Regions from separate parts of the Sporosarcina sp. USHLN248 genome, predicted to be linked through region 3. Evidence: riboswitches for the same ligand, from Rfam matches in the RefSeq annotation. Region 3 holds a riboswitch; each other region holds the start of a gene.
The links. A riboswitch is a leader RNA that binds a small molecule or an ion and turns the genes downstream of it on or off. The one in region 3 is predicted to bind S-adenosylmethionine.
Positions count from the first base shown of each region.

Region 1: it holds a riboswitch for S-adenosylmethionine, as region 3 does, so the genes downstream of both, WFH04_RS16355 (O-acetylhomoserine aminocarboxypropyltransferase/cysteine synthase family protein) here and metA (homoserine O-acetyltransferase MetA) in region 3, are expected to answer to the same signal.
Region 2: it holds a riboswitch for S-adenosylmethionine, as region 3 does, so the genes downstream of both, WFH04_RS12175 (methionine ABC transporter ATP-binding protein) here and metA (homoserine O-acetyltransferase MetA) in region 3, are expected to answer to the same signal.
Region 4: it holds a riboswitch for S-adenosylmethionine, as region 3 does, so the genes downstream of both, WFH04_RS13490 (methionine biosynthesis PLP-dependent protein) here and metA (homoserine O-acetyltransferase MetA) in region 3, are expected to answer to the same signal.

Region 1 is NZ_JBBCZC010000053.1:15,139-20,608, forward strand. It holds gene WFH04_RS16345 (glycine betaine uptake BCCT transporter) at 227-1,714, shown strand; gene WFH04_RS16350 (homoserine dehydrogenase) at 1,772-2,758, opposite strand; gene WFH04_RS16355 (O-acetylhomoserine aminocarboxypropyltransferase/cysteine synthase family protein) at 2,883-4,184, opposite strand; SAM riboswitch class I at 4,319-4,434, opposite strand; gene WFH04_RS16360 (DUF2187 family protein) at 4,691-4,921, shown strand; partial or broken gene WFH04_RS16365 (transposase) at 5,088-5,470, shown strand, end outside.
Region 2 is NZ_JBBCZC010000028.1:17,344-25,496, reverse strand. It holds gene WFH04_RS12190 (RAxF-45 family protein) at 55-174, opposite strand; gene WFH04_RS12185 (serpin family protein) at 349-1,593, opposite strand; gene WFH04_RS12180 (lysophospholipid acyltransferase family protein) at 1,668-2,231, opposite strand; SAM riboswitch class I at 2,564-2,669, shown strand; gene WFH04_RS12175 (methionine ABC transporter ATP-binding protein) at 2,777-3,802, shown strand; gene WFH04_RS12170 (methionine ABC transporter permease) at 3,792-4,454, shown strand; gene WFH04_RS12165 (MetQ/NlpA family ABC transporter substrate-binding protein) at 4,516-5,376, shown strand; gene WFH04_RS12160 (M20 family metallopeptidase) at 5,378-6,574, shown strand; gene WFH04_RS12155 (acyl-CoA dehydrogenase family protein) at 6,666-7,856, opposite strand; gene WFH04_RS12150 (saccharopine dehydrogenase family protein) at 7,888-8,153, opposite strand, start outside.
Region 3 is NZ_JBBCZC010000001.1:171,823-179,975, reverse strand. It holds gene WFH04_RS00810 (NAD(P)-dependent malic enzyme) at 1-726, shown strand, start outside; gene WFH04_RS00805 (YetF domain-containing protein) at 730-1,431, opposite strand; gene metA (homoserine O-acetyltransferase MetA) at 1,571-2,479, opposite strand; SAM riboswitch class I at 2,572-2,714, opposite strand; gene WFH04_RS00795 (YitT family protein) at 2,780-3,637, opposite strand; gene WFH04_RS00790 (AbrB/MazE/SpoVT family DNA-binding domain-containing protein) at 3,871-4,152, shown strand; gene WFH04_RS00785 (glycerophosphodiester phosphodiesterase) at 4,169-4,885, shown strand; gene WFH04_RS00780 (thioredoxin family protein) at 4,930-5,247, opposite strand; gene WFH04_RS00775 (M23 family metallopeptidase) at 5,364-6,341, shown strand; gene WFH04_RS00770 (prolyl oligopeptidase family serine peptidase) at 6,646-8,153, opposite strand, start outside.
Region 4 is NZ_JBBCZC010000034.1:13,578-21,730, reverse strand. It holds gene WFH04_RS13510 (peptide-binding protein) at 1-1,644, opposite strand, end outside; gene WFH04_RS13505 (ABC transporter ATP-binding protein) at 1,769-2,791, opposite strand; gene WFH04_RS13500 (ABC transporter ATP-binding protein) at 2,794-3,780, opposite strand; gene WFH04_RS13495 (cyclase family protein) at 4,538-5,287, opposite strand; gene WFH04_RS13490 (methionine biosynthesis PLP-dependent protein) at 5,321-6,451, opposite strand; SAM riboswitch class I at 6,539-6,644, opposite strand; gene WFH04_RS13485 (DMT family transporter) at 6,779-7,111, shown strand; gene WFH04_RS13480 (DMT family transporter) at 7,113-7,427, shown strand; gene WFH04_RS13475 (hypothetical protein) at 7,567-8,046, opposite strand; gene WFH04_RS13470 (DUF6973 domain-containing protein) at 8,043-8,153, opposite strand, start outside.

The DNA of each region.
Region 1 (5,470 bases), on a different contig from region 3:
AGGCAAAAAGACACAATTTTTTTATTCAATTCGACATAGATTCCCAATAAATAGATCCTAACTGTAAGACCTTTGAACACTTTCATGAAGCAGTTTATTCACGCTTTATAAAAAAATAAAGCGCATTATTGTATTCGTTATTGCACGATTACTCCTTTTGCTTTCCCGCTGCATGATTGGTATAGTAGATAGTCGTTTCAAAAATCCATTTTTCATAGGGGGAAACATGCGAAAAATATCAAATGTATTTTATATAACAATCGGCCTGATTATATTGGCGGTCGGATTTGGGGTTGCCGATTCAGATCGCTTTGAAACCGTCACAACAGCCATCAAATCATTCGTCTCATCCACATTCGGATGGTATTATATGCTTCTGCTATCTTTCTTGCTTGTATTGAGCATTTTCTTCATTTTCAGCCCATACGGCAAGATTCGTTTAGGAAAAGATTCTGACCGTCCGTCGTTTTCAACGATTACTTGGATTGCCATGCTCTTTTCTGCCGGAATGGGAATTGGTCTAGTCTTTTATGGGGCTGCTGAACCGCTATCTCACTACGCGATCAATCCCGCAACAGAAGAACCTAATACAGATGCCGCTTTTAAAGAAGCGATGCGGTATTCCTTTTTCCATTGGGGCTTTCATGTATGGGCCATGTACGGTATTGTCGCTTTGTCGCTTGCGTATTTCCAATTCCGTAAAGGAGAACCGGGGTTAATTTCAGCAACATTGAAGCCGATTTTCGGTAAAAAAATGAAGGGGCCTTGGGGCGTCCTCATCGATGTACTTGCCGTTTTTGCAACAGCTTTTGGCGTTGCCACTTCTCTCGGCTTCGGTGCTGTTCAAATTAACGCAGGGCTGAATTATCTTTTCGGCTTTACAATTGGCTTCACTACACAACTGATTATCATCGCTGTTGTGACTGTTCTGTTCATCATGTCTGCATGGTCGGGGCTCAGTAAAGGAATCAAATATTTATCAAACGCAAACTTAATACTCGCGCTTGCATTATTAGGGTTTGTCTTGATCCTTGGTCCAACATTGCTCATTTTTAATATTTTTACTGACTCTCTTGGCGGCTATCTATCCAATTTAGTATCAATGAGTTTCCGTACAGCTCCTTTAAATGCTTCGCATCGCGAGTGGATGGATACGTGGACGATTTTCTATTGGGCTTGGTGGATTTCATGGGCGCCATTCGTCAGTATGTTCATTGCTCGCGTTTCGAAGGGCAGAACAATTCGGGAATTTATGGCCGTTGTCATGTTAGCACCAACTCTTTTAAGTGCCATCTGGTTTTCCGCATTCGGAACGACTGCCATTAACGCTCAAAAAGAAGGACTTGCGGACTTAGCAAAAGCATCTACCGAATTGACGATCTTTGAGATGTTCCATACAATGCCAATATCATTTATCGTTTCTCTTTTCGCAGTTCTGTTAATTGCATGCTTTTTCATAACATCCGCAGACTCGGCGACATTTGTATTAGGCATGCAGTCAACGTATGGTTCATTGACACCATCAAATAGCGTAAAAATCACATGGGGTGTCATCCAATCAGCCATTGCAGTCATCTTGCTGTCTGTGAATGGACTAACAGCATTGCAAAATACGATCATTATTGCTGCTTTGCCATTCTCTTTCATCATGTTGCTCATGATCATTTCTTTGATCAAAGCATTGCAAGGCGAAAGGCCAAAGAAAAAAGCATAAGAGACAATTGAACTCATGTAAAAAGGAGGACGGGGTACTATCCCCTCCTCCTTTTGATTAATTTGTCACCATCACCACTTCTTGCTGGCGAATGATATGAAGCAAATCAGCAACCATTGCGCTGCCTGTAGGATACATGCCGGCGCCAGGACCGACTAAAGTCAGCTGTCCAAGATATTCTGTTTCTATAATGATTGCATTGTCGACACCGTCTATACTGAAAAGCGGATGATTCGCTCCAATTAAGACAGGTCCTACCGTACCTAACAGCTTGTCGTTGTCATCTATCCATATATCTGCAACGTGACGATATCGAAGATCGCCTTTTGAAGCATCTATCACATCAATTGGTTGAATATGCTCGATCCCTACCACCGGGACGTCTTCCCAATCTGGTTGTTGACCGAAAGATAGAGAGCTTAGGATCATCAGCTTACGGAATGCATCTGTGCCGTCCACATCATCGGATGGATCCGCTTCCGCAAAGCCGTTTTTCTGAGCATCCAATAGCGCTTTTTTAAATGGCGATCCCTCTTCACGCATTTTCGTCAAAATGAAATTCGAAGTACCATTTAAGATTCCTTGAATCCGTTTTATGCGGTCACCGGCCAATAGATTGCTAACCGTCCGAATGACCGGGACACCGCCTGCCGTTGTCGCTTCAAAACCAACTTGCACATTACGGAACTCTGCATGTTTCAATAGAGCTGGACCGTGTTTAGCAAACATTTTTTTATTGGCCGTTATAATATGGCAGCCTTTTTCTATCGCATCTGATAAATATGTGTAAGCAGGCTCTTCCCCGACAATTGCTTCGAACACAACGTCTATTTCCGGATCGTCTAAGATATCTCGAATATTATCGGTAATTTTCACACCACTAATCGGCTTGCGTTTTTTCGTCTTATCTTTCACAAGGATGGTGACGACATCAACCGTGAAACCTGTATTTTCTCTTATTTCTTCACGCTTCTCTTGTAAAATTCTATACACACCTTCACCGACAGTGCCAAAACCTAAGATCGCTGCTTTGAATGACGGCATTCCATCCACCTCCTTTCAAAAGCGCAGGGGGCATTTACTTTAGTTCACTATGTTGCAATTCTAAACAAGATGCTATTGCATCATAAGCGAAGCATTGGACTGTCCCCTGCAACTACTTATGAACCTATTGAACTGTAACCGGCGCTGCTTTTTCAATCGCTTGTTGCAAGTCTGCAATGATATCTTCAGGCGACTCGAGACCGACAGACAAGCGAATCAACTCTTCGGTTACACCGGAGTTTTCCAAGTCTTCAGCAGACAATTGCTGATGTGTAGTGGATGCAGGGTGAATGATCAATGACTTGGCATCACCGACGTTGGCGACATGCGACCAAATCTCGATATTGTCAATCACCTTACGCCCCGCTTCACGTCCACCTTTAATGCCGAAAACAATAATGGAACCGAAGCCGTTTTTCAAATACTTCTTAGCATGCTCATGTGAAGGGTGGTCTTCCAAACCTGTGTAAGTTACCCACTCAACAGATGGATGGGACTGTAGGAAAGCGGCAACTTTCTGAGCATTTTCATTATGTCTCACCACTCGGAGATGAAGTGTCTCCAAACCTTGGAGGAAATTGAACGCGCTATCTGGGTCCAAGCAAGGACCAAAATCACGCAATAATTGGACGCGAAGCTTCATAGCAAAAGCTGCTGCCGCCGTGTCGACGCCATAGCGAAGACCATGATATGTTTCGTCCGGCTCTGTAAACAAAGGGAATTTCCCTTTCGTCCAATCAAATTTGCCCGCATCGACTACGATGCCGCCAATTGTCGTGCCGTGACCGCCAATCCATTTTGTGGCGGAATGGATCACTACATCGGCCCCGAATTCAATCGGATTGCAGCCATAAGGTGAAGCAAAAGTATTATCAATGAGCAACGGTATATCATGCGCATGAGCAATCTCCGCCACCGCTTCGATATCTAAAACGTGTAAGCTTGGATTTCCGATTGTTTCAGCAAATAAAGCCTTTGTCTTATCTGTAATTGCGGCTTTAAAGTTTTCAGGATTCGTAGCGTCGACGAACTTCACATTGATGCCATAGCGCGGCAGCGTCACTGCGAATAAATTATATGTTCCGCCGTATAGATTGCTTGCCGCTACGATTTCATCGCCAGCGCCCGCAATGTTTAAAATCGAAAACGCGATTGCCGCCATGCCAGAAGATAGTGCGACCGCAGCTGTACCTCCTTCAAGTAGCGCAATGCGTTCTTCAAATACCGCTACAGTCGGATTCGTGATTCGAGTGTAAATATTGCCCGCTTCTTGCAGGCCAAATAAGTTTTGTGCATGTTCAGTATCGCGGAAAACGAACGAAGTCGTCCGATGGATTGGTACGGCTCTTGATCCTGTAATTGGATCTGGCTTTTGGCCGCCATGTAGAAGAAGTGTTTCCGGTTGAAGAGAGTTGTTTGCAGTCATGTGTATTACCTCCAAAGTATTAGTGTAAGATGAAAATGCAACAAATAATGTGCAATGCGGAGGCGTTGGGGGTTTTTGGAATAAAAAAATAACCCCTTTCGCTAAGAAGAGGGTTACGCTTTCGCTTATTCCTCCCCTTATCTTTCAGACCGTTTGCACGAATCTGTAGGAAGTAGCACCTTTGCAAGTTCGTCACTTGCTGGTTGCCGGGCATCGCAGGGCCTAGTCCCTCCGCCGCTCTTGATAAGAGTATGGGTGATTCAGTTTTTCATCTTGTTGTACAGTATAGGAGGACCAATTTTAAAAGTCAAGAGATTCTTATTATTTTTCTGAAACTTATGTTGCAATTCTACTTTCAGCGAAGTTCGACAATTTGTGGTATACTATCAATAGACAACTTGATAGGGATCGGTTACAACCAGTTGTTTTCCATCATGCTTTTGATTGCTTAGGACAGGCCTAAGCATTTTTTTCATTTTGAAAGATGATGAGAATGAACGGTAGGAGTGATTCGATTGACTTTTTCACGTAAGGAAAAACCTGTTTCAGATTTTGTCGCTGCGCGTCATATCGACGAAGAGATTTCCTTCGTCCGCAATGACCATAGAGTAAATGGAACGATTCATAAAATACTCGAGAACTCGGTCATTGTAAAGATTTCAGAAGATGACGCCGACCGAATTGGCGTAGCTTCCAATTTAACCGTTGTTTCCCATAAGAACTACACTGTAGATTAATTATACGAAGAGGCTGGGACAAAACCCACCTCTAATTGAAAAAGCCGGTGAACTTTTACGACGAGTAAAAGTTCACCGGCTTTGATTAATATTTGAATAAAAATAAGGACCCACTTCTGATAAAATAAAGTCACTACACAAAACCTTATCAGAAAGAAGGATCCTTATGTTTAAAGATTATAACATGAATCAACTCGTTTTGCCTTTAGATTTAGAAGTGAAATTACAAAAAAATGATATCGCCTTCCATATCCATCATTTGGTTGAAAGTATCCCTTCTGAAGCATTCGAACCATTTCTTCGAAATGAGGGTTGTCCTGCCTACCACCCACGCATGATGCTTAAAATTATTTTATGCGGCTACACGCAATCTGCCTTTTCAGGGCGTAAAATTGAAGCCCTATTGAAAGACAGTATCCGAATGATGTGGCTGGCTCAAGGGCATGAACCTAGCTACCGCACAATCAATCGATTCCGTGTCCAATCAGAAGTGAAGGATCTCATTCGCCAATGTTTTGTCCAATTCCGTTGCCAGCTTGTGCAAGAAAA
Region 2 (8,153 bases), on a different contig from region 3:
AGCAATCCCTTCCTACTTCAATAGTAAGGAATGATGTGCTAAACAGCTGTGTGATTACTGAAATTGTCTAAAAAAGGGCATACGTATCCCGTTGACGGCAATTTCATGAGTAATCGCACATGAAGTGGCTAAATATTCCAATAGACTTTCACGTGCATACACAGTGTCCAACATCATTCCTCACCTCCGTTCAGTAATAGTAAAAATAGTGTATCATGGGATAAACACAATTACAATTAAATTTTTCTACATTTCTAAATTTACTACATCTCCCATGAATAACGTTATTTTTAATTCTTATGAAAGTACAAAGAAAACCTATTGGAGGAGTTACAATGAATTGAGTTTCTACATTTCAGGATTTGCGACAAATCCTATGAATAGCACAACTCCCGTTTCATCATCCGTAATCGTAAAGAAAAACGGTCGGTTTACTTCCATGACGAATGGATCGTCTGCCGGCGCGGATGCCGTATCGACCGATATACCCGTCACTGCAGCCGCTTCCGTACCTTCTTCATTCACATCAATATATGTTTTTTGCTTCACTTTGCTAATGAATAACGAGGAATCGCCTTCAACCATCTTGCTGAAATTAGCCTTGTCCGTAAATGCACTTGTCATGCCAAGTGCTTCCAATGCGTCATTAAGCTCTGCTTCATATACCATCTTAAATTTCGGAAGTAACAAAGTTCCTTTCAAGCTATTGAAATCAGACTGGAGCGCTGTCCACTTTTCAGCCGACAACGTATCTTTAAATTCCTTGAAGCTTTTTTGCTCATTCGGAAGGACGATTGTCATGCTCATTTCACCTTCTCCATATGGAAGTTTGACTGCTTGGAATTCGTCGTTGGCGGTATAAGACAGCTTTTCTTCAAGCTTCATGAAAGGCACCTCTTTTTCAGTTCCGTCCGTCAAACTGAAGTTTCGATTTTCTGTATCTTTCTTATCAAACGGGTACTTCCAATCCCCTTTGAAATAAATCGCGTTCAGCAGCATTGCAACAAGATTTTCGTCTAATGTTCCATCAACTATCTTGTCGATTTTGCCATTCGTCGCTCTTTCAACCCAGTCATTGATTCGTTTAGGTGAGTCGTTGCTCTTAATGTCGATTTCTTCAATTTTTGCATTGAAATAATCTTTAGTCCGTTGAGAAAACGGTTCTTGGAATTTAAATTCTTCATTTAGCCATATCGAATTGGCAATTTGTAGCTGGATATTCTTCAAATCCTTATTTAACAACGTCATAAGGGATGCGTTCGATCTATTCACGTCCATCGGCTCCAGACCATTCACTTGCAACGTTTTCGCGACTTCTTCCTTTGTCGCGTCGTCTGCCCCGTTATAGACGAGCGCCAAAGCCATCCATAGACTCGTAGGAGAAATAAACAGATTTCCTTTGTCATCGATATCGATTTGATCCATCAGTTTAAATCCTAATTCATTGGAAGGATCCACTATTTTTTCATAGTCCTTTTCGCCAAATTCAACACCTTCCGAAATTTGAAGATTTCCTTCATTCGAAGTTCCACATCCCGTCATAGGCAGCAGAAGGCTCATTCCAACAAGAGAAGCGGTAATTTTCTTTTTCAAATGAATCACTCTCCTTGGAAACGTAGACTTGTTTCAGATGGAAAAGGTTACAAGTTTTTTATGAAAATATGCATTCAAACCAAGGTGATTTCCCTTTCTAATTTCTCCGTATATGCTCCTATTTCTTCTTTACCCGTTTTCTCAATAATGAATGGGTCGCCAATTGTAATCGTTGCTTTTCGGCACTTCCAAATGTCTTTCAGATTTGCCGGACCTTCATATGTAACCGGAACGATCGGTACTCTTGCCAAACCAGCAATGGTGACGGCTCCACGTTTTATCGGAGCATTCTCAGCCGCCCTTGTTCCGCTTGGAAATATCCCAACAATTTCACCGGACTTCAGTAGTTTTACAGGTGTTTTAATACTGCTTGGTGATGGATTTTCACGGTCAATTGGAAAGGCATTTATGCTCGTTAAGAACGCAGCTACTATTTTTCTGCTAAAGAGCTCCTTCTTTGCCATGAAGTGAATCGGGCGCGGCAATGAAATACCGAGCGCGATTATTTCCAACCAGCCTCGGTGTGCGCAAGTAATTACATATCCCCCATTCTCAGGCAGTTTGTATGTATTCTTCAATTCAATTTTGGCGATGAAGAAAAAGATGATTTTCGCCAAAGTGGCTGTTAATTTATACATGTCACCCTCCCGTTATCATCAACGTATAATACCTGGTACTAATTATAGACAAACTACATTCTTTTACAACTAATCAGGCACTTAATCCGACTGCCTAATTGTAAAAATTTGTCGCATATCTTTATAATTGAAAGATGCTTTTTATTTTTAAATGCAACAAATATAACTGTATATAACCATCATCTTGCTATGAAAAGCGGAACTTCATCATTTCTTTCACCCTATATAATCAGACTTGTTTTTATATTTAATCTTCAAAAATATTAACAAACTTAGTTGACATTATTTTCAACCGTGGTAAAGTTGTAAGCAATTCAAATTTTATACAAAATTTCTTATCAAGAGAGATTGAGGGACAGGCCCAATGACATCTCGGCAACGGTTTTTTAAAACTACGTGCCAATTCCTGCAAACAGTTTTCTGTTTGAAAGATAAGAAGAGAGAAGCTTTTTTCGTATTCTACAATTTTAGTAGAGACGCCTTCTTTTTTCATATCTTCTTACAGATATGAAAAAAGAAGGCGTTTTTTATTTGGAGGGGATTTTATGATCACATTCGAAAATGTAACTAAAACATTTGTTGTCGGAAACAAGAAAGTCGAAGCAGTAAAAAAGGTGACATTTGACATTGAGGAAGGCGATATTTTTGGCATTATCGGATTCAGCGGCGCTGGAAAGAGCACATTGATCCGACTTGTCAACGGCCTTGAACGTCCGACGGAAGGGAAAATTCTTATCAAAAAAACTCCCTTGCACGAACTAAAGCCGAAACAGCTACGGGAAGTGCGCAGAAAGATTGGGATGGTATTTCAAAACTTCAATCTCTTTTCTTCCCGCACAGTCGAACAAAATGTCGAGTACCCTTTGAAGTTATCGAAGGTACCTAAGGCAGAACGAAATGCCAAAGTAAAACAACTTCTTCAATTCGTAGGACTTGCGGATAAAGCGAAAAGTTATCCCGAACAATTATCAGGAGGGCAAAAACAGCGTGTCGGCATTGCACGCGCACTTGCGACTGACCCAGAAATTCTGCTTTGCGATGAAGCGACGTCCGCACTTGACCCGAACACGACGCGCGATATTTTGAATCTATTGCAAAAGGTGAATCGGGAAATGGGGATTACAATCTTGCTCATTACACATGAAATGCAGGTTATCCAATCGATTTGCAACCGTGTCGCAGTAATGGAGACGGGAGAAGTGATTGAACAAGGCGAAGTGTTCGAAACGTTTACGAATCCGCAGCACGCAACAACAAAAGAATTCATCTCCGCCACCGATCAAAGCTTGCCTTCCCCACAACTGCTTGATGTATGGCGGGCAAAAGGAGGAACCACTTTGTACCGCATCCTTTTCAAAGGAGAGCGGGCAAGCGACCCGATCTTATCAACGGTTGCTCGAAAGCATCAAATAGATTTCAATATTGTTTACGGTTCTATCCGGGAATTACAGCAACAGTTTTTTGGCAATCTTGTCGTTTCATTCGAAGGCAAACATGATGCAGTGATCGCTTGCATCCAAGAATTGAAAAGCATCGTGGACATTGAGGAGGTGAATACGAATGAAAGTTAATTGGGAGACGTTTTGGATTCGTATTGTGGAGGCAACCGGTGAAACGATTACGATGGTTTTAGGGACTTTGGTTTTTAGTTCGATTGTCGGTATGGCATTAGGTATCCTTCTGTTTACCACTAGAGAAGGAAATATACTTGAAAATCGGTTCATTTCTGCTTTACTAAATTTCTTTATTAATATTATTCGCCCGATCCCTTTCATTATTTTGCTTTTCGTGCTTTCGCCTGTTACACGCGAAGTGATTGGAACGACGATTGGGACCGCAGCTGCCATTTTCCCAATGACAATTGCTGCATCGTTTGTCGTCGCAAGGGTCGTCGAAAACAATTTGATCAGTATCGATCCGGGTGTCATTGAAGCAGCAGAAGCAATGGGAGCAAGTCCGCGCCAAATCATTTTTACCGTATTGATCCCTGAAGCGCTTGGACCACTCATCCTTGGACTAACTTTCGTCACAGTCGGTTTAATCGATTTTTCAGCTGTTGCAGGGACAGTTGGCGGAGGAGGATTAGGGCACGTCGCGATGACGCATGGCTACCAACGATTCGACAGTTCCGTCATGTTCGTTACAGTCATTATCTTAATTGTACTTGTACAATTGGCGCAGTGGATTGGCAATTTCTTATCGAAAAAAGTGATGCGTCGATAACTTGTACATTCGCAATGAAGTGTTTTTAAAATACAAAATATATAAAATTGGAGGATTTCTCATGAAAAAAACCATTAAATTACTTGGAGCAATTTTACTGCTATCCATTCTTGCCGCTTGCGGAAAAAGTGGATCTGCTAACGAAGATATTGTTGTAATCGGTGTTACCGGAGCGGATGGTGAGCAATGGAACGTATTGAAAGAGTTAGCGAAAGAAGAAGGCATTACAATCGAACTGAAAGAATTCGCGGACTATACATTACCGAACAATGCACTCGCCAATGGCGACATCGATTTAAATTCTTTTCAGCATATTGCATTTTTAAGTCAGTTTGCCGAAGAGAACAATGTTGACATCGTACCGATTGGTTCAACTGTTATCGCTCCGCTCGGCATTTATTCCGATAAGCTTGACGATATTTCAGGCATTAAAGAAGGAGATAAAATTGCCGTTCCTGATGACCCATCGAATTTAGGGCGCGCTTTACGCTTATTGGAAACTGCAGGTCTTATCAAATTAAAAGAAGGCACTGGACTTTTTGGAGATACAACATCCATAGAAGAGAATCCTAAAAACTTGGAAATCATCCCTATGGTTGCTCAGCAAACGCCACGTGTCTTGCAAGATGTCGCAGCATCCCTTATCAACAACGGGATTGCGGGTCAAGCCGGGTTCAACCCTACTGAAGACCCAATCTTTTTGGAAGATGGCGACAATGAAAATGCCTTGCCTTATGTGAATGTCTTTGCAGCACGTGCAGAGGATGCACAAAACGAAACCTATTTAAAAATCGTCGAGCTTTACCAGTCCGAACAAGTAAAGAAAGCCATTGAAGAAGAAACAAAAGGCGGATCGATATTGTTGAACATACCACAAGATCAGCTAATTGATACATTCGAACAATTGAAGGGAGAAAAGTAAAATGACAACGATAACGAATCAAATCCATTCATTTATAACGGAAAACCGTGCACGCTTTATTGAAACGAGTCTATCAATCCATGCAAAACCTGAAATCGGTAATGAAGAATATTTTGCCTGCGAACAATTAACGACATTGCTCCGTGACGAAGGGTTCGAAGTAGAGACAAATGTTGCGGGACATGAAACTGCGTTTTACGCACAGTTTTCAAGTTCGAAACCCGGCCCGACGATTGCTTATTTGGCAGAATACGATGCACTGCCAGGAATCGGCCATGCTTGCGGTCATAATATTATTGGAACGACAAGTGTTGCTGCTGCAATCGCACTTTCCAAAGAACTTGAATCGATTGGCGGAAAAGTGGTCGTCTTAGGAACACCTGCGGAAGAAGGCGGTCCAAACGGTAGTGCAAAAGGAAGTTTCGTCCGCCACGGCTACTTAAAAGACGTAGATGTTGCATTGATGGCCCATCCTTCCGGAAAAACAGGTGTAACGTCCAACTCGTTAGCTGTCGATCCATTGGATTTCCATTTTTACGGCAAGCCAGCCCACGCTTCAGGTGCACCCGAGCACGGCATTAACGCACTTGACGCGGTCATATTACTATTCAACGGCATTAATGCACTGCGTCAACAATTGCCGCAAGATGTCCGAGTACACGGCATCATTACACATGGTGGCGAAGCGCCGAACATTATTCCTGAATATGCCTCAGCGCGGTTTTTCATTCGTGCGTCCACTTGGAAACGAACAGAAGAAATCGCTACGAAAATACGAAATATTGCAGAAGGTGCCGCACTTTCCACTGGAGCCACTGTCAAAATCGAACGTTTTCAAAATGAAGTGAAAGATTTCGTCATTACAGACGCACTTGACGATGCAGTGAAACGTCACCTCGAATCTCTTGGGGAAACCGTCCATACCGAAAAAAGAAAAGGACTTGGATCGACAGACGCAGGAAATATCAGTTATGAAGTCCCTACTGCACATCCTTATATTAAAATTGGCGATGATGATTTGATTGGACATACCGTTCCATTCCGCGAAGCAGCCAAATCTGATCGTGGTATGGAAGCACTCCTGATCGGCGCAATAGCTCTTGCAAAAACAGGGCTTGACTTACTGACAGATACAGCGCTTTTAAATAAAGTGAAAGAAAGTCACGCGCAAGCGTTGGAAGCAAAATCTCAGCAATAAACAGAAACCGGACAATCCCGTTTATTCGGGTACTGTCCGGTTTGGCTTGTTATAATTTATCATTGCTGATACTATGGCGTATTCTTTCCCCTCAATCAAACGGCCACTCGGGCAGCATATTACTCAACTTCTTATCTTCCCTATAGCCAAGCACGTATTCCGCCTGCATGATCGTATGGATTTCGCGCGTCCCCTCGTAAATGACAGGCGCTTTTGAATTGCGCAGGAAGCGGGCAACTGGATATTCATCCGAGTAACCGTAAGCGCCATGAATTTGGAATGCGTCATCTGCCGCTTGATTGGCAAAGTCACATGCTTGCCATTTCGCAAGCGATGTTTCTCTCGTATTGCGTAACCCTTTGTTTTTCATTTCTCCTGCGCGATAGACTAATAGCCGGCTCATTTGATAGCCCGCTTCCATCTTGGCAATCATTTGCTGCACTAATTGGTGCTTACCGATCGGCTTGCCAAACGTTTCTCGCTCATGGCAATACTTCACACTTTCCTCCAAGCACCCCATAATAAGTCCAACAGCACCTGCAGCTACCGTGAAGCGTCCGTTATCGAGCGCAGACATTGCAATTTTGAACCCTTCCCCTTCTTCTCCTAACAGATTCTCTGCAGGGATTCGCATCTCTTCGAAAAACAGCTCACCCGTATTACCTGCCCGAATGCCGTATTTTCCTTTAATCGCTTTCGATGAAAAGCCTGGCGTCGTCCTCTCAACGATAAACGCACTAATGCCATGATGCTTTTTTGATTTATCCGTATAAGCGAACACTAGGAAATGATCCGCAACGTCACAGAGCGAAATCCATGTTTTTTGGCCATTAATGACATAATAATCTCCGTCACGTACAGCCGTTGTTGCCATCGCAGCAACATCTGATCCAGCTCCTGGCTCCGTCAAACCGAACGCGCCAATCTTCTCCCCTTTCGCTTGAGGAATTAAATACTTCTGCTTTTGCGCTTCGGTTCCCCATTGCATAAGCGTCATGGAATTCAAGCCGATATGGACAGAAACCGCTGTCCGAAACGCAGTATCTCCTCGTTCCAACTCCTCGCATAAAATAGCAAGCGAATTGTAATCCATGCCGCTGCCGCCATACTTCTCGGGTACACAAACACCCATAAAACCTAAGTCGGCTAACTTCTTCCATATTGCCGGATCAAAACCGCCTTCCGCATCCCAACGCTGGATATTTGGCATGATTTCATCGTCTACAAATTGACGGGCCGTTTTGCGAAGCATCTTCTGTTCTTCTGTAAATTCAAAATCCAACTCCCTATCCCCCTTCAGTCATAATGTCCTATCAAATATGCGCTTCGTGTGTTTTAACCGTTTCTTGAATGACTACGCCGCGTTTCTTCATTTCCTCTATATAAAACTCACCTGGGACGATCATTTCAGGTGGATGAACTCCACGCTTCGTAATTTGACCGTTGCCGATCATCTGAGCTACAACTGAAATCGTATTTGCTGTTGCACGGGCCATCGCGGTTTCATTCACAGAAAGGTCCTTTTCCGTTACCAAATTGTATTCGTAAGTCGTCGGCATTCCTTGCGCCTCGCCGCTTA
Region 3 (8,153 bases):
CACGATGATCAGCATGGCACAGCAATCGTCGTTGCTGCGGGGCTATTAAATGCTTTAAAAATCGTCAATAAATCGGTCAGCAATGTTAAAATCGTTGTCAATGGAGCTGGTGCAGCAGGAATTGCAATCGTAAAGCAACTTTTGAACCTCGGATGCAACCATGTTACAATTTGCGATTCTAAAGGAGTGATCTACAACAATCGTCCCTATGGAATGAATCACATAAAGACAGAAATTGCCCAAATGACAAACCCAACCGATCTAACCGGTACATTGGCAGATGCCCTTTCGGATGCAGATGTATTCATTGGTGTTTCCGTAGCGAATTTATTGACGAAAGAGCTGGTCCAAAGTATGGCAGAAAATCCGATTATATTCGGCTTGGCCAATCCGGTTCCAGAAATTATGCCGATTGTTGCCAAGGAATATGGTGCACGCATTATTGCAACCGGCAGGTCCGATTATCCGAACCAAGTGAATAATGTTTTGGCATTCCCTGGCATTTTTAGAGGGGCGCTTGATGTACGAGCAAAGGAAATAAATGAGCATATGAAAATGGCAGCGACTTTCGCTATCGCCTCTTTAGTAACGGATATGGAACTGAGCGAAGATACTATTATTCCCGACCCATTCGACGAACGAGTTGTCACAGAAGTGTCGAAGGCTGTAAGTAAAGCTGCAATTGAGTCAGGCGTCTCAATGCTTCCTGCGGTCCCTATCGGATAACGATCAATCATCTTTTTCATCGACGAATAAGCTTCCATCACCATATACTTCTGCATAGTAAACTTGATCGATTTGGCCGATGCCTTTCTTTTTCAACTGTTTCATGACCCATTCTTCCGTTAAATTAAGTTCCGTTAAATTTTTTTGAATCAATTTCCCATCGGAAATGATCTCAGTTGGAATATATTTCGGATCTTTTGCGGAAGCTTTCACATCTGTTTTAGTGGCCGCTTCCTGCCCCGCCTTTTTCAATACACTTAGTTTGCCGTTCGTTTCGAGAATCGCATAATTTACATCTGAGACAGAAAAAACGCTTTGTTCTCGAAGCATCATATTTAAATCATTCAAAGTCATTCTTACTTTTTTCATTTCCTGTTCATTCAGTCGACCTTCGTGAATGAGAATCGATGGTGTATCATCCAATAACACTCTCGCTTTTTTCGATTTGAGAGCAATATAATTCATGAGCAAAGTTAACAATGCCCACCAAATCATTGCAATTAAACCATTCATAAAAGGCGTTTCCGATTCCCCTGCAATATCCGCCGCAATTGAACCGATTGTAATTCCTGTAACGTAATGGAAAAATGTCAATTGTGATATTTGTTTTTTCCCCATCAATCTTGCCAATACTAAGAGCACAGCAAAAGCAATCGTTGCTCTAATGATCATTTCCCAAAAACTAAACTCGAAAAATTCATCCATATTCATGAATTGGACACCTCCACTTGAAAAGTAGTGTGTCACCAATATAGTTTATTATGCGAGAGAATCTTTCTCTTCGTAACGAGTATTTAATTTTTGATAAAAAAAGCCATCCAGCTTAGCGGATGGCTTGCAATGTTTAATTCCAATGATACGGTGTTTCTTGGTAAACATAATAATTTAGCCAATTAGAGAACAACAAATGCGTATGGGATCGCCAAGTATTCAATGGCTTTTGAGATGGATCATCATTTGGGAAGTAATTTTTCGGAACATTCACTTCAATACCTTTTTTAACATCGCGTTCATACTCTTCGGATAGCGTTGAAGCATCATATTCAAGATGTCCAGTAATCATAATTTGCTTACCGTCATTCGACAACACGATGAAAGCTCCGGCTTCTTCCGAGACAGATTGAAGATGAAGCCCCGGATTTTTTTCGATTTCTTCAATCGATACTGTCGTATACCTCGAATGTGGCGCTTCAAAAATATCGTTAAATCCTTGAGTCAACTTTACCGTTTGATCTGATAAAGTATGATGAAAAACCCCTGATAATTTTGCGGGCAATCTATGTTTTTGTATGCCGTAATGATGATACAATGCCGCTTGTGCTCCCCAACAAATATGGAGAGAGGATGTGACATTTGTTGTCGACCAATCCATAATGCGCTGGAGTTCATTCCAATAGGCGACTTCTTCAAAAGGCAAATGCTCAATTGGGGCACCCGTAACGATCAAGCCATCATATTTTCTATGTCGGACTTGGTCGAAAGTCGAGTAGAAAGCATCCAAATGGCTTTTGCTAACATTTTTTGATTCGTAGGTAGCTGTATTCAAAAACGATACATTCACTTGCAAAGGTGTATTTCCTAACAATCTCAAAAGTTGCAATTCCGTTTTTTCCTTTTCAGGCATCAAATTTAAAATTATGATATTCAAAGGACGTATATCTTGGCTTGTTGCTCTTTTTTCGTCCATAATGAATATTTTCTCTTCTTTCAACAATTCACGTGCTGGCAAATTATATGGAATGTTGATCGGCAATGTCTTTTCCCCCTTTTTCTAAAAAAGCTACAAAACCAAAATAAAACCCTCATTCCGTTAGATAGGAACGAGGGTTTCTGTCAGCTTCATCGTTCTTATCTTTCAAGAATTAGCTCGCATTGGCAAGCCGATCGTTCGGAAAACCGAACGTCTTGTTGGAGGTAGCACCTTCCTGCAATCGCAGAGGTTGCTGAAGCGTCATTGGGCCAAATCCCTCAGCTTCTCTTGATAAGAATTATTCAATTGAAGACCATTATACCATTTTTCATAACTTTGTATACATCTATTTTCCGGCAGCGGCTATTGGCTGATTTTTGCTTTCGAAAAGCCTAATCCTAATATTTCAGATGCATTGAGGAAAATAACAAATGAAGACGGCTCTGCAGTTTGCAACAGTTTTTTCAAATAAACTGCCTCAGACTGTTCGACGACACATAAGATCATCGTTTTCTCATTGTCGGAATATCCCCCGGTCGATTTCACTTTTGTAAATCCACGATCGATTTCATTTTGTATGATGGACTTAATTTTCTTTTCATTTTCGGTAATGATCAAAACTAATTTTGTCGGTGATGTTTGTAGCTGTACGAAGTCGATTACTTTACTCGTCACATAGATTGACATTAATGCATATAAAGCTAATTCAAAATTAAAGACAAAAGCTGATGTGACAACAACGATCCCATCTACGATGAGCTGTGAGAAACCGCTTGAAATTCCGGTATATTTCTTCAGAATTTGAGCAATTAACGCCGTTCCCCCAGTTGACCCATTTCCCCGATAAACAATTCCGAGTCCGATACCGAGCAAAATACCGCCGTAAATAGAGCTTAGCAATGGATTGTCAATATTGACCGACAAATCTTTCGATAGCCAAATGACAAATGGAACAAAAAATGTACCGACAATTGTTTTGGCGCTAAATTCCTTTCCAACTAAAATCAAGCCTAAAACGATTAGCGGAATATTAATAAGCCATTGGACGTACGCAGGCTCATAACCGAATAATTCATATAGAATGGTGCTAATTCCTGAAACGCCTCCAGCAGCAATTTTCGATGGAAGCAAGAAAATGTTAAAAGCCAAGCCAACAAAAGCAGAACCGATAATAATTTGTATATAGTCAAATACAACGGATTTTTTATGAATGAATGACATCGTAATTTCTCCTTTCTTAGACTTACTTATTCTAACAGAAATTAGCCTTTTTATAACTATTTTCAAAAGCTCACCTACTAATCAAATACTTTCAATGAGTATGAAGTTTTAAAACCTTTATAAAAGGAATAGTATAAATAGGAAAAATAAATATATACTATTCTATATTTTGTATCTTTTATAAAACTTTAGTATACTTGATTACAAGAAAACCAAATGTGAGGGAGGATATTATGCGAAGTTTAGGGATTGTAAGGAAAATCGATCACTTAGGACGTATCGTTATTCCTAAAGAACTTAGAAATACGTTAAAGTTAGAGAAAGGTGCACCAATGGAAATATTCGTTGATGACGATATGATTGTGTTAAGAAAATATGTTGTAGATGAAGCTTGTATCGTCACTGGTGAAATTACTCCTGAAAACAAACGGCTTTCTAATGGCATGTATATCAGTCCTAAAGGTGCGGAAATCTTAAAAAAAGAAATCGCAGAAAAGAAAGAGCAATGGAAATGATCGAGGGGGAGCATTGATGGATATTTTCGCCCATCGGGGTGCTTCAGGCAATTTTCCCGAAAATACGATTGCCGCTTTTAAAGAAGCGGCGCGCCTTCCAGTGAGAGGTGTAGAATTCGATGTTCATATGACATTTGATGGACAACTTGTTGTCATCCATGATGAATCGATAGATCGAACATCGAATGGATCGGGGTTCATTAAAGATTTAACTTTATCCGAGCTAAAAGAATTTGACTTTGGCAGTTGGTTTTCCCCTGATTTCAGCGGTGAAAAAATCCCAACCCTTCCCGAAGTATTAGATGTATTTTCACGAACGGAACATTTGCTTAATATTGAGCTAAAATCGGATATTTTCCCTTATGATGGCATGGTAGAAAAAGTATTGGACATTATTCAAGAAAGGGGAATTGAATCGAGAGTGATTCTTTCTTCCTTCGATCATAGCGCAATCCAAACAGCTAAAAATTTAATGCCACAAATCGAAACGGGAGCACTTGTTATGGAAGTGTTAGTGAATCCACTTTCCTATTTACAACAAATACCGGCAGATGCTTTTCATCTTCTCTTTCCGACTGCACTTCGACCATCTATGCAAGAAATAATCAAACAGCAAGTGCCTATTCGGGCTTTTACAGTGAATGATCCAGAACATGCCGCTCTATTAAAAGAAGCAAAAGTGCAAGCGATTTTTACCGATTTCCCGGAGGAAATGGTTTCATTTTTTCCATAAAAAAAGATATCGATCCACAATAGACTGGATCGATATCTTTTTAATTATGCTGAGCAACTGTCAATAAACGATTCAATTTCCTCTTTCGTTTTACGATCCTTGCTTACAAATCTTCCTGCCTCTTCCCCATTATGGAAAGCGATAAAGCTTGGAATTCCGAAAATGTCCATCTCCTGACAAATTTCAATAAATTCATCTCGATCGACATAAATAAATTCATATTCCGGATAATCCGCTTCGATTTGAGGTAGAATCGGTTCGATGACACGGCAATCTGGACACCAATCCGCCGAAAACATAAAAATAGTTCTTTCCTCATTTTTCAATTGCTCAAATTGCTCTTTCGATTGCAACTTCTCCATTCCTATCAGCTCCTTCTTTCTTTACCTAAGTTCATTCTATCTCTTTCTCCCTGAAGGTACAATTCATGAAATTTGCAAAACGGGGAAACATAGTGAATGAAAAAGGAGGGTTTCTCTTGAGCCGCCATTGTATATACATCTCTATTATCATTATGTTTGTATTATTTTTTATGCCTTCTGTCTCCTCTTCGCAAGAATTGACTCAAGAGGAAATTTACGACCAACGCATGGCGCTTTATTTTCAATTCGCTGATGAAATAGTGCCATGGTATCATTTAGCTGCCATTGACCAATACGAACGGAATATCCAGCAAGTACGGAACGATCTTCCGAAGAAAGATGGATTAATTGCCATCCTATTTTCAGATGAATATTGGAGAGGAGCATTGAACCCTCATCTCAAGGATACCGACCCTGACTCCATTGCATTTTTCGGAGGACATGGCGTAGATGGAAACGGAGATGGAGTCGCTGATTTCAATCAACCTGAAGATGTATTAATGACAATGGCTAATCATTTGCGCCAGTTCGGCCCATCAGAAAACGAATTCAAAGCTGCTTTATGGCAATATTACAAACGTGAAGATACAGTCAAACAAATTTACACAATCGCTCAGTTGTATGAGCATTTTGAAACAATCAACTTGGATGAACATACATTTCCAATAGCTAAAGGCCATCATTACACATACCGTGGAACATGGGGTTCAAGCCGCGGCTGGGGCGGCAGAAGAATTCACGAAGGTACAGATATTTTCGCCGGCTATGGCGTTCCCGTATTGTCCACTTCATACGGTGTCATTGAAATTATGGGCTGGAACGATTATGGCGGTTGGCGCATCGGTATCCGGGACAACCATAATACGTATCATTACTTTGCCCACTTGGCGTATTATGATAAAGGAATAAAAGAAGGCGATATCGTCGAACCAGGCACACTCATCGGCTTCGTCGGCAGTTCTGGCTACGGAAAAGAAGGCACATCTGGAAAATTCCCTCCACACCTCCATTACGGCATGTATAAATACAACGGGCGAATCGAATGGTCATTTGATCCTTACCCATCATTGCGTATATGGGAAAGAAATCGATAACAACATGTGGGGCAATAACTATAGAGCAGATGGAAACTTGAAGTTAGGACAGTAAATGCATAACTCGCACAGCTGTTCTATTACTGGCGCAGGCTACTCACTTACTGGCGTGACTGCTTGATTTACTGGTGCATTAGAGCCGTTTATTGACGTGTTTTACAGCATTACTGGCTTAGGTCGGTTGTTTACTGGCACGTACTGCATTCGAACAGCGCGGGACACTCACTTACTTTGCACGAGAACGGTTTATTAACGTAATGATAGTATAGACTTACAAGAACCTAAACAAAACAGGCTACCTTCATCATTGGTAGCCTGTTTCTATGTCAAATTTGTTATTCAATGTTTTATTCAAGAAAGTATAAACATCCGTCAGTTCTTCGATGATTTTAACGGTCGGTTTACCGAGCCCGTGGCCTGCATTTTTTTCGACGCGCAATAAAATTGGATTGTCACCAATGTGAGCTTCCTGCAATGTCGCAGCAAATTTTTTCGCATGCAATGGGACAACTCGATCATCTGTATCAGCAGTTGTAATAAGTGTTGGCGGATAGGCCGTTCCGTTTTTCACATTATGCAATGGAGAATATTTGTACATAAACTCAAAATGCTCCGGATTCTCTTCTGCATTGCCATAGTCCGTTACCCAATATCTCCCGACCGTGAATTTATGGTAGCGCAACATATCCGTAACCGGCACTTGACATACTGCGGCTCCATACAAGTCTGGACGCTGCGTCATGCATGCACCGACCAACAGTCCACCGTTGCTGCCTCCCATAATGGCAAGCTTCGCTGTTTTCGTATAGTTTTTCGCAATTAACCACTCAGCAGCTGCAATAAAATCATCGAATACATTTTGTTTGTTTTCCAATGTTCCAGCTTTATACCATTCTTCTCCAAACTCACCGCCGCCGCGTAAATTAGCAACCGCGTAAATGCCTCCCTGTTCAATCCATAATCGTTGTGCCGGTGAAAATGATGGAGTCAAACTCACATTAAAGCCTCCATAGCCATAAAGAAGCACCGGGTTTTCCCCGTTCAATTGCAGTCCTTTTCGGCATGTGAGGAACATCGGAATTTTTGTTCCGTCTTTCGATGGATAAAACACTTGAATTGTTTCATAATCAGTTGTATCGAACAACTCCACTTGCTCAAAGATTGTTTGCAAATTACTATTTTCAAAGGAATATTTTGCAATCGTAAGAGGGGTCAAATACGACGTATAGCCGATGTACATTACATCTTCCTCTTTTTTTCCTGTAACATTCGAAATCGATATAAAATCCGGTAATGGAACTTCGTTTAGAAGTTTTCCAGTTGTTGAAAATACTTTTAATTTATAATACGCATTGTGCAAATAACAGACGACAAATTGGTTGTTAATCATCTTCGCGAATGAAAGAACGTCTTCTTGCTCGCTAATTACATCTTTCCAATTTTCTTTTTCAGGATGATCCAAATGAACAGCAATGATCTTCTCTTTTGGTGCGTCATGATTCGTCACAAAATAGAAAGTCTTACCGTCATTTCCTATAAAACTATATTCCCCATCATCTTTTGCAAGCAAATGGATGAATTCGCCGCCTTCTATCAAATCTTTATAATAAATGCGGCTCTTATTTTCCGTCCCTTTCCACACTGTTAATAGTAAATATCGATAGTCATCCGAATAGGAAGGATTGAACGACAATTCCTTGTTTTTAGGGTCTTCGTATATTAATGAATCATCATCTTGTGAAGTACCGACTTTATGATAGTAGACTTTATTATAATTGCTTTCATCTCCTGCAGAAACAGTGCCCGGCTCGG
Region 4 (8,153 bases), on a different contig from region 3:
TGCTTCTGGCGCTTTTACCGCTTTTTGAAGCAGTTCTTCCGACTTTGGATTGTTCCATCGAGAGAAGTTGTAACCCGCTCTTGTTGCCCATAATCCGGATGGGTCTGGATCTGTACTGCTCAGATTCCAGCCGATCAAATATAGATCCCAATCTGTATTGTCATCTGTTAGTTCAGGAACGTAAACAGACATTTCAGATGGCTGGCGCAAGTTCACTTTAATGCCGACCTTTTCTAAATCGGCTTGGATGATCGGAGCTGAGCGCTCGCGCAATTCATTTCCAAGAGGGTAATCCATGTTCAAGACCCACTCGTTGCCATCTGGATCTTCTCGGAAACCGTCTCCATTCACGTCAACATAACCCGCTTCATCTAACATCGCTTCAGCTTTTGCTGGATCATAATCATATTTTGTAACTGCATTTTCATCGTATGCCCACATTTGTTGGGCAATCGGCGAGTTAATCGGTTGCCCTCTGCCGTGCAATAATCCTTCGCCATGCCCTTCACCGACTAACCCGACACGGTTGACAGCGTAAGCGATCGCTTGACGCACTTTCGGATCAGACAGTTTTTTGTTCGGAACCCAGTTATCAGGTGTCAACGCGCCTGATTCAACGTCTGCTGTTGTTCGATGGTTATGTTTAAAGCCTAAAAGTTGATAGCCGAAATCAGCTTGCTCTACAATGACAACATTGCCAAAGTCATTGACGATATCATAATCTGCAGGTGCAATGCCGCCAGGACTTGCCACAAAATCAATTTCTCCTTTTTCAAGTAACCCGATCATGACCGATTGTGCAACGACTTTCCAAACGATTTCATCTAATAGCGGTGCACCTTTCCAATAATCGTCATTGCGGGATAAAACATATTGCTCACGTTCGATCATATCCGTAAATTTGAATGGCCCTGTACCGATTAATTTATTTGGCTGCAATGATTCAGGAGCTTCCGGAATGTCTTTTACCGGAATATCTTTAAAAATATGCTCCGGGATGATCGGGAAGCTTGCATAATAAAGAGGAGAGACGTTCGGCTCTGCAAACTTAAACGTTACTTTATAGTCTCCGTCTGCGACAACACCAACAAATTCATCTGTTTCGCCTGATTGATATTCGTCGTAGCCTAATAACGGCTGCACATAGTTTGCTCTTACACCGCCAGCAGACTCATAATCCGGATCAGACATCGCTTTGTACGTATAGACGACATCATCAGCTGTAAATTCCTCGCCGTCATGCCATTTAACTCCTTCTTGCAAGAAAAATGTGATCTCTGTCTGATCATCATTTGTCTCCCACTTTTCAGCTAAGCTTGGTATGAATTCCAATGATTCGTTTTGACTTACCAATCCTTCAAATACAAAATCGATAATGTTTGCTTCATAGGAATCTTCATAGAAAATCGGGTTGAACATACCAGCCGGCGCAGAGTACATCGCACCGACAATTGTACCTCCCTTTTTCGGACCTTCTTCTGCAGCTTTTTCGTCTTCTTCTGTTTCTGCCACTTCTGACGGTTTTTCCGTTTCGGTAGCAGTATCACCCGTTGCATCATCCTTAGAATTACATGCAGCCAACACCATGCCAAACATCAACAATAGAACGATAAGAGTAAATCTGTGCATATATAGCTTTGTCAACATCATGTCCCCCTTTACTTTTTTTCGACACATCAATGAAGAGTGGATATGGATCGATGCATCACCTCCTAAATTCGCAGTAATGACTGTGACACCGGAGTAAAACAACTATGCATTTGATAGATTATATCGTTCCTTCGCTATATAAATGACAAGCGACAAAATGATCTGTTTGAATCTCTTGCAACTCTGGACGGTCAATGGCACATCTATCAAAAGCTTTCGGACAACGCGTTCTAAACGCACAGCCTGAAGGTGGATTAGCAGGGCTTGGCAAGTCGCCCGGCAGTTTAATTTTCTCCTTTTTGGTTTGTGGGGTTTCATTTAGATCAATCATTGGAATTGCAGAGAGTAATGCCTTTGTATATGGATGCATTGGGTTTTCATACAACTCTTTTTTCGGGGCAATTTCTGCAATCCTCCCTAAATACATAACTGCCACACGATCACTAATATGTTTGACGACGCTTAAGTCGTGGGCGATGAATAAATACGTTAAACCCAATTCATCCTGCAAGTCTTTCATTAAATTCAAAACTTGCGCTTGAATGGAAACGTCCAATGCAGACACTGGCTCATCGCAAATGACAAATTTCGGTTCCAATATGAGTGCCCGTGCGATGCTAATTCGCTGCCTTTGTCCTCCAGAAAATTCATGAGGGTATTTTTGCAAATCATCGACACGTAAACCGACTTTCTCAATCATCGCTTTTACACGTTCTTTTCTTTCTTTTTTAGAAATCGATCCTTGAACAATTAAAGGTTCCTCCACTAATTGTTCCACGCTCATTTTTGCATTCAATGATGCAAAAGGGTCTTGGAAGACGATTTGCATGTTTTGGCGGATTGGCCGTATTTGACGCTGACGTAATTTCGTAATGTCTTCGTTATTAAAAAGGATTTGCCCTTCTGTCGGGTCTAATAATCGTATGAGGACGCGTCCCAATGTCGATTTCCCGGAACCCGATTCACCGACGATCCCTAATGTTTCCCCTTTGCGTATGCTAAAGGAAACGCCGTCAACTGCTTTAAGTTGTCCAATCGTACGCCGCAAAACGCCGCCTTTTATTGGAAAATATTTTTTTACATCCCGAATGACGACGAGTTCATCGCCGGTTTTTTTCTCAATCGCTGTTGTTTGGACCATCGTCATTTCGCTTCACCTCCAACGTCGTATAGGAAGCAGCGTACGTAGTGATCTATGTCGTATTGAAACAGTTCGGGGTTGGACTGACTGCATTTTTCCATCGCATACGGGCAACGGGTAGAGAATCGGCAGCCGACAGGGAAATTGTAGGCGGGCGGAACGGTTCCTTTAATCGTTCCTAAACGATCTACATCTTCCTCCAAATTTGGCAAACTGCTCAACAAACCTTGTGTATAAGGATGCTTTGTCAATTTTAACAGTTGCTTCGTCGGGGCTTGTTCAACGATTTGTCCACCGTACATGACGATGACCCGATCAGTATATTCATAAACAACACCTAAGTCGTGTGTAATGAGAAGAAGTGCCATATTGTAGCGCTTTTGCATTTCGATTAATAAGTCTAAGATTTGAGCTTGGATCGTTACGTCTAATGCTGTGGTAGGTTCGTCTGCGATGATGAGTTGAGGTTCACATGAGATTGCCATGGCGATCATAACACGTTGTCGCATTCCCCCGGAAAGTTGGTGGGGGTATTCCTTGATGATTTCAGCGGGGCGGGGAATGCCAACAATCTTTAACAATTCAATCGCCTTTTGCTTGGCGATATTTTTGGATACTTTCTTATGCTTACGGATCATTTCAATTAGTTGATTACCAATGGTGAAGACAGGATTTAAGGCTGTCATCGGTTCTTGAAAAATCATGCCAATTTGGTTGCCGCGGACCGAAGTCATTTGTTTAGCCTTTAATTCAAGCAAGTTGCGGTCATTCATTTGAATAGTTCCTTCTACGATGCGTCCGGGTTTATTAATAAGCTGCATAATTGAAAGGGCGGTAATGCTTTTTCCACTGCCTGATTCTCCAACGATTGCAACAGTTTCTCCCGGATAAACTGAAAAAGAGACGCCGTCAACCGCTTTTGCGATCAAATCTTGTTCCAAGTAAAAATACGTTTTTAACGCTTGGACATTCAAGACGGGTTGATTCATAGAGACCCTCCATTCGTGTTAGTAGCAAAAAAAGAAGAGCGGTAATCAATTATTCTATGATTAGTCTGATAATTATATACAATCCTAATCATAACACTCAAAGTTGTCAATCACTTTTTTGTAATATATCGGAAAAGATGGTTCGAACTTATTCTACAGGAATCAACAGGAATTTATTTCGATTTTATGAAGTTTCGATTTATGAAATAACTGTATAATAGCAATGGAAGTATTGAAGTTATGTGGCTTTAGCAGGATTATGCGTTGTTGGAGAGCTTTATCTATGCATAGAGTGAGTTAATGGTTTTTAAAGAGGTTTATGTGTTTTTCTGTCGATTGATATGGAAAAAGCCCAGAGGCACCGGGCTCAGCTTGTTGACAAACGTTCGCATACTAAGTTGAGGCCAGTAGGACGCTGGTCATGCAACCGTTGCTGCAGGAGCAACGAGCTTAGGTTGCCTCCTTTGTTCCTTCCCTCATGAACATTACGTTCTATTCGGGTCATCGCTCGGCCTCGTGTGAGCCTGCACGAGGCGAGTCATGCAGTCAATCGAGCGGCGAAGGGTTCGATTTGTTGTATTTACGCGCATTTTGCGGAAATTAAGGCACTACGGACGTCGCGCACCTATATTGTCTTCCACGTGGCAAGCGTTCTCAAGCCAAGCTGGGCAAATTCCTCTCACATGACTACGAACCTTAAAAAGACTGTAGCCAAAGTGAAAAAACACTTTGGCTACAGTCTGGGCACCGGGCTTTTTTATGGAAGGATAGCAAACGATCTAACCGGGAAGCCCGATGCTTTTTCTGGCTTCGGAACAATATTAAAGATGATTGCTCCTTTAGCTGGCAATAGATGTAAATTCGTCATTAGTTCAATTTGGTATGTGTCTTGCTCCAATACATAATATTCACCGATCAGTTTACCGTTTTTGCGGAAATCAATTGCAGAGTCGGTATCGAACGTTTCGTGTCCGATAGCTTTGATTTTCCTATGTTCGAATAGTAATTTGAGTGCTTCTGGACCCCATCCGGGAATGTGATTGTTTCCATCGGCATCTTTGTTATTAAATGCTTCGTGGTCGGGCCATCTTTTGCTCCAATCCGTGCGAAGGGCAACAAAGGTGCCTTCTTCTATTTCTCCGTGCACAGCTTCGAAATCCAAAATATCTTGAACAGATAATGTGAAATCATTGTTTGCTGCTGCTTCTGCGGATTTGTCTATAACGACTAAAGGCAATACTAATTCTTTCAGCTGTAGCTCTTCCAAATAGCGTGTGTCGCGCACAAAATGGATTGGCGCATCAATATGTGTTCCGTATTGTCCAGAAAACGAAAAGTTTTGTGCGAAAAAGCCATCGTCATGTGTGAACAGCGTTTTAAATTCTGCGTCATCGAACATGAAAAAATGCGGTGAATTCGGACCGAAAGTATGCGTCAAATCAACCCATTTTTTACTTTTCAATAAACGAAGTGCTTCTTGAATTTCTGATTCCGCTTTTACTGTCATTGCAATCACTCTCTTTCATAATTAAATGAACCCTTAGCGGGGAACTGCCGTTTCCGTTGCTTGATAAGCTGCGTCGATCGCTTGGTGCAAATCTTCGATCAGATCTTCCGCTTCTTCAAGCCCTACAGAGAAGCGTAGAAGACGGTCATCAACACCGCGTTTCACGCGTTCTTCTACGGGGATATCCGCGTGTGTTTGCGTTGTCGGATAGGTGATAAAGCTTTCCACGCCTCCTAAACTTTCTGCAAACGTAATTAAGTTCAAGTTTTTCAAGAAAGGGTCGACATAGCTGCTTTCTTTTAGCCGGAATGACAGCATGCCTCCGACACCTGCATATAGCACATCCGTAACAAGCGGATGAGTTTCCAAATAGGCAGCAATTTCCTTTGCGTTCGCATCATGCTGTCTCATTCGCACATGTAATGTTTTTAATCCGCGAATGACTAAAAATGCATCGAACGGAGAGAGGGTTGCACCGATGGCGTTATGTTGTTCAAATAATTGCGCGCATAATGCTTCTCCTTTCGCAACGACTAATCCTGCCAACACATCATTATGGCCCCCGATATATTTAGTGGCGCTATGGATGACGATGTCTGCTCCCAATTCAATAGGACGCTGATAATAGGGTGTTAAAAATGTATTGTCGACAATGAGGTAAAGTCCGTGTTTTTTCGCAAGTTCAGCATATGATGCAATGTTTATTTTTATCATTAAAGGGTTCGTTGGCGTCTCAATGAAAAGTGCTTTTGTCTGTTCCGTAATTTGTTGTTCAACTTCTTCTACGGTTTTGAAAGAAGCATAGGAGGTACGGATATTATAATTTGTGGCATATTGTTCGAAAAGCCGATATGTGCCGCCGTAAATATCATCGGGGGCAATCAGCTCGTCGCCTGATGCAAATAGGGAAAGCACTAATTGGATGGCAGCCATTCCTGAGCTGCACGCATAGCCTTGATCACCAGATTCCAATTGGGCGATGCCATCCTCTAAAATGGTCCGTGTTGGATTTTTTGTCCGAGTATAGTCATAGCCGGTGGAAAGTCCTAAACCATCATGTTTGTATGCGGTAGATAAATAGATTGGCGGATTGACCGCACCTGTTTTTTTGTCGCTTCGATTGCCCAATTGCACTAAGTTCGTATGTATACTTCTTTTCGTCAATGAAACCCATCCTTTCGCTGCATATAAAAAGCCCCCTTCCAAGATAGAAGAGGGCCTCAACACGCGTGATCGTCGTTGAATTCAATCTTCTTATCTTCAAGACAGAATCTGCCTTTTGGAATTAGCACCATACCAATACGGGCTGGTTGCTGAGACTTCTACGGGCCAATCCCTCCGTCTCTCTTGATAAGAATGAAGCTATGCATTTTTGATTTATCCAAAGTTATCATATATTCGAAAATTTAGCAAGCCTTCTTTCAGAAATCTCTTTATAGGTTTCTGCTATACTGTAGGTATGCAATTTTGATACGATTTGGAGGTCATGGAATGGCTTGGCTTTATGTTTTATTGGCAGCGGTCGTTGAAGTGTTCTGGGTGATCGGTCTGCGTTATTCGGAGACACCGTTAGAATGGGCAGGAACAATCATTGCAATCATTATTAGTTTTTATTCGATTATTAAAGCATGTGAAAAATTGCCTTCTGGAACGGTATATGCTGTTTTTACTGGATCTGGCGCCGCTGCAATTGTACTGATAGACTTTTTATTTTTCGGAGCGGAGTTTTCTTTTATTAAAATATTATTTATCGGTATCATTATAATCGGTGTAATTGGTATTAAAATGACGACAGTCGATCCTGTAGATGAAGGGGGCGATTGAAGTGGCATGGGTATATTTAGTTTTGGCCAGTTTTGGAGAAATATTTGGCGTGATGAGCATTAATCTTTATTTGCAGAAAAAGAACTATGTTTGGCTTCTTTCAATCATCTGCACGTTTTCCGCCGGTTTCTTCTTTTTGTCTTTGGCGATGCGCGAAATTCCGATGGGAACAGCATACGCGATTTGGACTGGATTAGGAGCTGCAGGCGCAGTGCTTATGGGCATTTTGTTTTTTAAGGAATCTGCCGGATGGAAAAGGATTGTATTTTTGCTGCTTATTATCGGAGGAGCGGTAGGACTAAAAGTATTTGGATAAAAACGATGGGATGTCTGTTGCGGCATTCCATCGTTTTTTATTTTTCTATAGTACGCAATAATTGCATGCGGTCATTGAAGAGCGTCCCACTGATTCTGAGTAGTTTGTACTACTAATTTTAGTATGTTTATCCTAACAATTATTCTCTTACATGGATTAGATTTAAAGGTATGCCTTTATTGGAACTTTTATCTGTTTTAAATTTGGCGTCTTTTCTTTTAATCTGAAAGGAATCATATAATTTTTCATCTTCACTTGATGAAAAACTGCCAACCCAATAAACATAGTTTTGAATGCTTTCTCCTTTACAAAATAGAATAAGCACACGATCTTCTCGATATGCTACTGAAAAGTCGTTGATTCGATTTACATCAATTCCATATTCCTTCTTTATTTTAGCTTTTTCCGTATACGGGAAAACTAAGATTATATTATCCCAATCGCCATTCACTGCTTTACCAAAATCAACATATTCATTCTGTTGAACTTCTTGTTTAATCTTTGAGCGAATCGCATCATTTTCATCTATTTTATATATATTGTACGCTACGACTGCTATTGTTATTGTCAAAGAGAAAAAAAACACGTACTTTAAAAGTTTTTGGGAATTTAAACTCATTTTTTAGCCCCTGTACTATTTGTTTTTACTAAAGAAGTTTTCACACCAATATCAGTTCCACGGAATCTTTTCATTTCACCATTTTTTACAGCTTCATTTATCATCTG